DNA from 2 places in the Kitasatospora sp. NPDC101183 genome. Region 1 is predicted to be linked to the other one. Evidence: riboswitches for the same ligand, from Rfam matches in the RefSeq annotation. Region 1 holds a riboswitch; the other holds the start of a gene.
The links. Region 1 has a riboswitch for cyclic di-AMP ahead of ACIRRS_RS23635 (NlpC/P60 family protein). Riboswitches for the same ligand answer to the same signal wherever they lie in the genome.
Positions count from the first base shown of each region.

Region 2: it holds a riboswitch for cyclic di-AMP, as region 1 does, so the genes downstream of both, ACIRRS_RS12510 (transglycosylase family protein) here and ACIRRS_RS23635 (NlpC/P60 family protein) in region 1, are expected to answer to the same signal.

Region 1 is NZ_JBIWOW010000016.1:178,210-182,736, forward strand. It holds gene ACIRRS_RS23625 (NYN domain-containing protein) at 1-266, shown strand, start outside; gene ACIRRS_RS23630 (NlpC/P60 family protein) at 468-1,505, shown strand; cyclic di-AMP (ydaO/yuaA leader) riboswitch at 1,845-1,994, shown strand; gene ACIRRS_RS23635 (NlpC/P60 family protein) at 2,005-3,105, shown strand; gene ACIRRS_RS23640 (NlpC/P60 family protein) at 3,331-4,377, shown strand; gene ACIRRS_RS23645 (hypothetical protein) at 4,413-4,527, shown strand, end outside.
Region 2 is NZ_JBIWOW010000007.1:354,558-359,084, reverse strand. It holds gene ACIRRS_RS12520 (septum formation initiator family protein) at 1-267, opposite strand, end outside; gene eno (phosphopyruvate hydratase) at 423-1,712, opposite strand; gene ACIRRS_RS12510 (transglycosylase family protein) at 1,965-2,726, opposite strand; cyclic di-AMP (ydaO/yuaA leader) riboswitch at 2,732-2,899, opposite strand; gene ACIRRS_RS12505 (cytochrome P450) at 3,136-4,413, opposite strand.

The DNA of each region.
Region 1 (4,527 bases):
GCACGCAGGCGGAGGTCACCTGCGTGTTCGACGGGCAGGACCTGGACGTGCCGGTGATCATGGCGCCTCCGCGCGGGGTCCGGGTGCGGTTCAGCCGGACCGGGGAGACGGCGGACGAGCTGATCCGGCGTCTGGTGCGGGCCGAGCCCCAGGGCCGTCCGGTGGTGGTGGTCTCCACCGACCGGGAGGTGGCCGAGGGCGTGCGCAAGGCGGGTGCGCGCCCGGTCGCCTCGGTGCTGCTGCTGAACCGGCTCGCGCGGCCCTGACCGGCCGCCGTCGGGCATGACGGCTGGTCAGCCGCCGGTGGGCCGCGGTGTGCGGATCTGGTGAAGTCCGGGAGGAAAGCGGAGTTCACGCCTTCGGGGGAGTGGCGGAACGCTTCGATCTTCTACTAGGGTCTGGCGTCAAACCTATTTCCGGATTCTCACTCGTTCTGGTGAGTCCGTATGGAAGAAGGAGCCGGTCTCTTGGCCTCCCACCGCCGTCCCAAGCAGCCGAGTCGCGCGCGGGTCTCCGTGTTCACCGCTGCCGCTGCGACCGCGGTCGCCCTCTCGGCCCAGGTGGCCGCGCACGCCGCGCCCCAGCCGAACAAGGAAGATGTCAAGGCGCAGATCGACAAGCTCCAGGAGGAGCAGGAGCAGGCGGCCGAGAAGTACAACGGCGCCAAGGAGCGGGCCGACCAGCTGCGCAAGCAGGCCGCGACCCTCCAGGACCAGGTGGCCCGCAGCCAGGAGCAGATGACCCAGCTGCAGACCGGTCTGGCCGGGGTGGCGGGCGAGCAGTACCGCACCGGCGGCATCGACCCGTCCGTCCAGCTGATGCTCTCCTCCGACCCGTCCGGCTACCTGCAGAAGGCGTCCAGCGTCCAGCAGGCCACCGCCAGCCAGAGCGAGGCCCTCAAGGGGCTGCTGGAGCAGCAGCGCAAGCTGGACCAGGAGAAGGCCGAGGCGGCCGCCGTCCTGACCTCGCTGGACACCACCACCAAGGACCTCAACCAGGCCAAGGCGGACGTCAACGCCAAGCTCAAGTCCGCGCAGGACCTGCTGAACTCGCTCAGCGCCTCCGACCGCGCCGCGCTGAAGGCCCAGCAGGCCGCCGCCGACCGCGCCTCGCGCGGCTCGGACCGCGCGGACCTCGGCCCGCTGCCGCAGGCGAGCGGCTATGCGGGCGTGGCCGTGTCCAAGGCGATGGGCAAGCAGGGCTCCCCGTACGTGTGGGGCTCGACCGGGCCGAACACCTTCGACTGCTCGGGCCTGATGGTCTGGGCGTACGGCCAGGCCGGCATCTCGCTGCCGCGCACCTCGCAGGAGCAGGGCAACGTCGGTACCCGGGTGCCCTCGCTGGACCAGGCCCAGCCGGGCGACCTGGTGGTCTACGGCCCCGACCGGCACCACGTCGGGATGTACATCGGCAACGGCATGGTGGTCCACGCGCCGCACACCGGTGACGTGGTGAAGGTGATGAAGGCCGACGCGATGCCGATCAACACGATCCGCCGGGTCTGACGTCCCGACACGCCGGGACGGGCCCTGCGGGCCCTGTGACTCGCACCACCCCCGTCTCCTCGGGGGTGGTGTTCGTTTTTGACCGTCCGATGGCTGATTCGTGAAATCAGATCAGCTATGCGTATGGATGTGATCACCTTCGGTCATTTTCACAAAAGAACTTGGGTAATCTTCCGTCTTTTTTCTGACAAGGATTTGAACCGATCACGGTTCAGTTACTAGGGTCGTGCTCCGAACCACCGCACTGTCGATCGCCCAGCCTGGGTGGCGGCGGTGGTTCCCGCCGAGTTCGCGAAGCAGCGGGGCAGGTCGGTACGACTGTCCGACAGGGGAGCCCAGTAACCGGGGGCGCTGTGGAACGGAGCCGGGGAACCATGTTCCTCCGGGGTGAATCGGCGCCAGGTCGGCCGGTGGAACGGCCGTGAGGCGTCGTAGGGTGCTTCCGGCCCGAACCCGTCAGCTCACCCGGTAGGCGGACGTGAAGAAGGAGCCCGCCTTCGTGGCGTCCCATCGTCGTCCCAAGCCCGCCGGGCGCACTCGCGTCTCGATCCTGACCGGTGTCGCCGCCGCGGCCGTCGCGCTCTCCGCGCAGACCGGCGCCCACGCCGACCCGCAGCCCACCCTGGACCAGGTCAAGGGTCAGGTCGACAAGCTCAACGAGCAGGCCGAGCAGGCGAGCGAGAAGTACAACGCCTCGCAGGAGAAGCAGCAGACGCTGCAGAAGCAGGTCTCGGACCTCCAGGACCAGGTCGCCCGGCAGCAGTCGAAGGTGACGGACCTGCAGGGCGGTCTCGCCGAGGTCGCCGGGGAGCAGTACCGCAACGGCGGCATATCCCCGACCGTCCAGCTGATGTTCAACTCCAGCCCGGACAGCTTCCTCAACCAGGCCGGCCAGCTGAACCAGGTGAGCAGCACCCAGAAGGGGCAGCTCAAGGAGCTCCAGGGCGAGCAGCGCCAGCTGGACCAGGCGCGCGGTGAGGCCCAGGGCAAGCTCACCGAGCTCGACGCCACCACCAAGCAGCTCAAGGCGGACAAGGACGACATCCAGGGCAAGCTCAAGGCCGCCCAGGACCTCCTCAACACGCTGACCGAGAAGCAGCGCGAGGAGATGCGCGCGGCCGACGCTGCCGCAGCCGCCAAGGCGCAGGCCGAGGCGACGAAGGCCGCCCCGCCCGCCGCCGACCGCGCCTCGCGCGACAGCAGCCGCAGCAGCGACGTCGCCGCCCCGGTCTCCGTCGCCCCCGGCAGCTCGCACGGCGCCGCCGCCCTGTCGTACGCGGCCTCCAAGCTCGGCAGCCCGTACGTCTACGGCGCCACCGGCCCCGGCTCGTTCGACTGCTCGGGTCTGGTGCAGTGGGCGTTCAACCAGGCCGGCGTGTCGCTGCCGCGCACCTCGCAGGAGCAGGCCCACGCCGGCACCCGGATCGGCAGCGACCTCTCCGTGGCGCAGCCCGGCGACGTGCTGATCTTCTACGGCGACGCCCACCACGTCGGCATCTACGCCGGCAACGGCCAGGTGCTGCACGCGCCCAAGCCGGGTGCCTCGGTGCGCTACGAGGCGGTCTCCAACATGCCGCTGGCGTCCGTCGTGCGGGTCTGATCCCGTCCGGTTCCTCCAGGCCCGGCCTCCCCTCGCGGGAGGCCGGGCCTGCGGCTTTGTCGGCGGCTCGCTCTGATGTCTGATTCAGGGGTGAATATTCGGGCTGGTAGGGGTTTGGACTCGATTGCCCGGACTCGCTAACGTCTGCCACCGGACTCCCGCTCCAGGGCCGCCCGTTCCGGGCGGCGGCGGGGCCCGCGCCGCAGGATCGGAGTCGCAGCCGTCATGCCCGTGCACCGCCGTTCCCGACTGCTCGCCCGTGCGCTGGTGCTGACCGCGGCCGCCACCACCGCCATCGGCGTCACCGCCGCGGGCGGCGCCCAGGCCGCCCCCGGAAGCCCGGACGGGCCCAGCCGCAAGGACGTCAAGTCCCAGGTCGAGCAGCTGTACGACGAGGCCGAGCAGGCCTCGGAGAAGTACAACGCCGCGCAGGAGGCCCAGAAGCGCCTCCAGGGCGAGACCACCGTCCTCCAGGGCGAGATCGCCACCGCGCAGGACCAGCTCAACGAGCTGCGCGGCGACCTCGCCGCCGTGGCCGGAGCCGAGTACCGGGGCGGCGGGATGGCCAGGACCGCCCAGCTGATGCTCTCCAGCGACCCGGAGGGCTACCTCTCCCGGGCCCGCACGCTCGACCAGGCCGCCACCCGCCAGCAGGAGACGCTGCACGAGGTGGTCACCCGTCAGCGCCGGCTCGACCAGCGGCGCACCGAGGCCGCCGCCAAGCTGGAGGCGCTGGAGCAGACCCGCCGCACCCTGGCCGACAGCAAGCAGGACATCCAGCAGCGCCTGGCCAAGGCGCAGAAGCTGCTCAACAGCCTCAGCGCGGGCGAGCGCGCGCGGATGACCGCCCAGGACGCCCGGGACGCCGAGCAGCGCGCCACCCGGGGCACCGACCGGCTCGACCTCGGCGACGCCCCGCCCGCCTCCGAGCGCGGAGCGGCCGCGCTGGCCGCCGCGGTGCGGATGATCGGCTCCCCGTACGTCTACGGTTCCGCGGGACCCCGTGCGTTCGACTGCTCCGGTCTGATGTACTACAGCTGGCGGCAGGCCGGAGTGACCCTGCCGCGGACCTCGCAGGCCCAGGCGTACGCCGGGCAGCGGATCAGCCTCTCCGAAGCGCGGCCGGGAGACCTGGTGATCTTCTACCGGGACATGCACCACGTCGGCATGTACGCCGGCGGCGGGGTGATCGTGCACGCCCCGTACCCGGGCGCCAGGGTGCGGTACGAGAGCGTCAACGCGATGCCCGTCTCCGGGGTGGTCCGGCTCTGAGCGTCCCGCCTCCCCCCATATCCCGGCGCGGCGCGTTGCTGCTCGCCGCCGCCGGGCTGGCCCAGCTCTCCCTGCCGCCGGCCGCCCCCGCGGTGCCCCTCCCGCGCGCGGACGGGCGGCGGGCCGAGGTGGAGTCGCTGCTGGCGGCCC
Region 2 (4,527 bases), on a different contig from region 1:
CGCGATGTACGGGGTCTCCCCCGGCACCGCGAAGTGCAGCCGGGCCCGGGCCTGCGCCTTGACGTACTCCGGGTCCTGCCAGCGGGCCTTGTCCCGGCGCAGCTGCTCGACCTGCTGGCGGGCGTGGTCGGCCTTCGCCCGCTGGGCGGAGATCTCGGCGCGCTGGGAGATGAACTGCCGCGTGGGGTACGCGAGGATCGCCACCAGTGAGCAGAGCACCAGGACGAGGACGGTCGCCCGGCTCGTGAACCGAGGCCGGGCCGCCAAGCCCGGGATCCTCCAGCCTGCCATCTGCGCTGTCCCCTCCTGGTCGCGACGGTGCCCCGCCGACCACCCTACGGGGTGAACGGCGGGGCACCGGTCAGGCTGTACGTGTTACTCGGCGGCGCGACTGTGCTGGTTACTCCGCAGAGCGACTGTGCTTACTGGTCCGCGGAGCGGAACCGCGGGAAGGCGCCGCGGCCGGCGTACTCGGCGGCGTCGTCGAGGATCTCCTCGATGCGCAGCAGCTGGTTGTACTTGGCGACGCGCTCGGAGCGGGCCGGGGCGCCGGTCTTGATCTGGCCGCAGTTGGTGGCGACGGCCAGGTCGGCGATGGTGACGTCCTCGGTCTCGCCGGAGCGGTGCGACATCATGCAGCGGTAGCCGTTGCGCTGGGCCAGCTCGACGGCGTCCAGGGTCTCGGTCAGCGAGCCGATCTGGTTGACCTTGACCAGCAGGGCGTTGGCGGTGCCGGTCTCGATGCCGCGGGCCAGGCGCTGCGGGTTGGTGACGAACAGGTCGTCGCCGACGATCTGGACCTTGTCGCCCAGCTTGACGGTCATGGCCTTCCAGCCGTCCCAGTCCGACTCGTCCAGCGGGTCCTCGATGGAGACCAGCGGGTAGGCGTCGACCAGCTCGGCGTAGTACTCGATGAGCTCGGCCGAGGTGAGGGCCTTGCCCTCGAACTGGTAGGCGCCGTCCTCGAAGAACTCGGAGGCGGCGACGTCCAGGGCCAGGGCCACGTCGCGGCCGGGCTCGTAGCCGGCCTTCTGGATGGCCTCGACGATGAGGTCCAGGGCCTCGCGGTTGCTGTCCAGGTCGGGGGCGAAGCCGCCCTCGTCGCCGAGGCCGGTGGACAGGCCGCGCTCCTTCAGCACGCCCTTGAGGGTGTGGTAGACCTCGACGCCCCAGCGGACGGCCTCGGAGAAGGACTCCGCGCCGATCGGGGCGATCATGAACTCCTGGATGTCGACGTTGGAGTCCGCGTGCGAGCCGCCGTTGAGGATGTTCATCATCGGGACGGGCAGGACGTGCGCGTTCGGGCCGCCCAGGTAGCGGAACAGCGGCAGGTCGCTGGCCTCGGAGGCGGCGTGCGCGACGGCCAGGGAGACGCCCAGGATGGCGTTGGCACCGAGCGAGGACTTGTCCGGGGTGGCGTCCAGGTCGAGCATGGCCTGGTCGATCAGGCGCTGCTCGGTGGCGTCGTAGCCGACCAGCTCCGGGCCGATCTGCTCGATGACGGCCAGGACGGCCTTCTCCACGCCCTTGCCGAAGTAGCGGTTCTTGTCACCGTCGCGCAGCTCGAGCGCCTCGAAGGCGCCGGTGGAGGCACCGGACGGAACGGCGGCACGGCCGGTGCTGCCGTCGTCGAGGCCGACCTCGACCTCGACCGTGGGGTTGCCGCGGCTGTCGAGGATCTCACGGGCTACGACGACATCGATGGACGGCACGTGGCATCTCCTTGCGGAAGCAGGTCCCGGCCGACCGGGGTGGTGATGTCGGCGGGAGGATTGCGGAGTCGTTACGACCAGAGCCTAACCGCCCGGGCCTCCACGGCCACGTCGGCCTCGGTCCCGTCTCAGCGTGTGGCCGTGCTACCCACCGGTAGTTCACCTGGGCGCCCCGGGTCGGCAGCCCGATCCCGGGCGAACGCGGACGAAGGGGCCGGCCCTGCCGGCCGGCCCCTCTGACGTCCGGTCGGCTCAGCCGAGGTGCAGCACCTGGCCCGGGAGGATCAGGTCCGGGTCGCCGCCCACGGTGGCGCGGTTGCCGGAGTACAGCGACTGCCAGCCGCCGGAGACGCCCTGGGCGGCAGCGATGGTCGACAGGGTGTCACCGGAGCGCACGGTGTAGTCCCCAGCCTTGGGCGCGGCGGCCTGCGGGGCGGCGTGCTTGGGAGCGTACGACTGCGCGGCGGGCTTCTCGGCCGCCTTCGGGGCCGCGTGCTTCGGGGCGTACGACTGGGCGGGCTTCTCCTGCGCCGGCTTCTGGGCCTGCTGCTGGACGGGCTTCTGGGCCTGCTTCTGGGCCTTGGGCGCGGACTGGGCCTTGGTGTCCGAGGAGGTGTCGACGGAGGCGGCCGGGCCGCCCTTGCTCAGGCCGGCCTTCTGGGAGCAGACGGGCCAGGCGCCGGGGCCCTGGGAGGCGAGCACCTTCTCGGCGACGGCGATCTGCTGGCCCTTGCTGGCCTGGTTGGCCTGCGCGGCGTAGGAGGTGCCGCCGTACGCCTTCCAGGTGCTGGAGGTGAACTGCAGGCCGCCGTAGAAGCCGTTGCCGGTGTTGATGCTCCAGTTGCCGCCGCTCTCGCACTGGGCGACGGCGTCCCAGGTGGAGGCGGGGGCCGCGGAGGCGCCGGTGGCGGTGAGGAGCGGCAGTGCGAGTCCGACGCCGGCCACACCGGCGACGGCGATGACCTTCTCGGCCTGGGTGCGACGACGGTGACGGCCAGATCCAACGAGCAGCATGAAGAGGTCCCTCTCCGCACGCCTGCGAGGTGAGCTGTCGGGTTCGGACCGGGAGGTGGCCCGGCCGCCGTGACGCGGAGTCGGCTCCGCGCGGGCGGCTTCACCCCAAGCCGTGGGGACGGCAACAAACCTGGGTCCCCCGCCCCTGCCCAGGGTTCTGGTCGGTTTCCCGTGGCGCGGCGGGCAGGATTCGGCGTTCCGCGTTCGGGGTCCGCAGCTGCGAACTCCACGGAGACTAGACAGATCATCAGCTCGATCACAAGCTCATCTCGCCGATATCACACAGAAATCACGGCCAGTGGTCGCTCGCCTACGCACGGCGCCGGTTTGTCCGATTTGATGCGTGTTCACACCCCGATCGACAGGCTGCCGGCGACGCCCCGTCAGCGTGTCGGTGTCTCGAAGGACGTCAGGGAGTGGCCGGAACCGCGTGCGGGGAGCGGATTTCCGGGCTGAATTCGACCGGCAGTTCCCGCAGTCCACGCATGATCAGACCGCCGCGCCAGCGCAGGTTCTCCGGCTCCTCCGCCAGCCGTACGTCGGGCAGCCGGGAGAGCAGCGTGGCCAGCGCCGCGCGGCCCTCCAGGCGGGCCAGCGGGGCGCCGATGCAGTAGTGGATGCCGTGCCCGAAGCCCAGGTGGGGGTTGTCGGCCCGGGCCAGGTCGAGGGTGTTCTCGTCCGAGAACCTCGCCGGGTCGCGGTCGGCCGCCGCGAGCACCACCAGCACCGGGTCCCCCACCGGAACGGACACCCCGCCGATCGACAGCGGCTCGGTCGCGAACCGCCAGGTCGCCAGCTCCACCGGCCCGTCGTAGCGCAGGAGTTCCTCGATCCCCGTCTCCAGCAGGGCGCTCTCGCCGCGGGCCACCGACTCCTGGAGCAGCCGGCGCTGATCCGGGTTGCGGAACAGGGCGTAGGCCCCGTTCCCGATCAGGTTGATCGTGGTCTCGAACCCGGCGAAGAGGAGGATGAAGGCCATCGCGGCGGCCTCGTTCTCCGTCAGGTGCTCGCCGTGGTCGCTCGCCCGGATCAGGCCGGAGATCAGGTCGTCCCCGAGGTCGGCGCGCTTGCGGTGGATCAGCTCCAGCAGGTAGGCGCGGATCTTCTTCACCGCCCGCCCCACGCCGCCGCGTTGGCCGCCGTGGTGGCGGATCATCGCACCGGCCCAGTCCCGCAGGTCGTCCTGGTCCTCGGGCGGCACGCCGAGCAGGTCGCAGATCGCGTAGATGGGGAGCGGGAAGGCGAACTCGTGGATGAGGTCCGCCGATCCGCGCTGCGCGAAGCCGTCGATCAGCCGGTCGGTGAGCTGCTGCACCCTCGGCTCGAACTCGGCCACCCGGCGCGGGGTGAACGCCTTGGACACCAGGCGGCGCAGCCGGGTGTGGTCCGGCGGGTCGATGTTCAGCAGGTGGGTCATCAGGTCCGCCTGCCGCTCACCCGGGATGCCCACCCGGCCGGTGCGGTGCGCCTGTTCGCTGTGGTGCGCCGGGTTCTTCGACAGCCGTCCGTCCGCGAGCGCCTGGCGGGCGTCCGCGTACCTCGTCACCAGCCAGGCCTCGACCCCGCTCGGCAGCGTGGTGCGGTGCACCGGGGCGTGCTCGCGCAGCCAGGCGTACGCCGGGTACGGGTCGGCGGCGAACTCCCAGGTGAAGAGCTGAGGGGCGGTGGCGTCGGGCTGAGCTGGCATGGGTCGACGGTATCCGGTGGCGGGGGCGCGCCCCGTCCGTCAACGGCGCGCGAACGGTTCGCGAACGGCGTGCGCCCGGCGCATCGACGGCGCGTGGCCGGCCCGTGCCCGGCC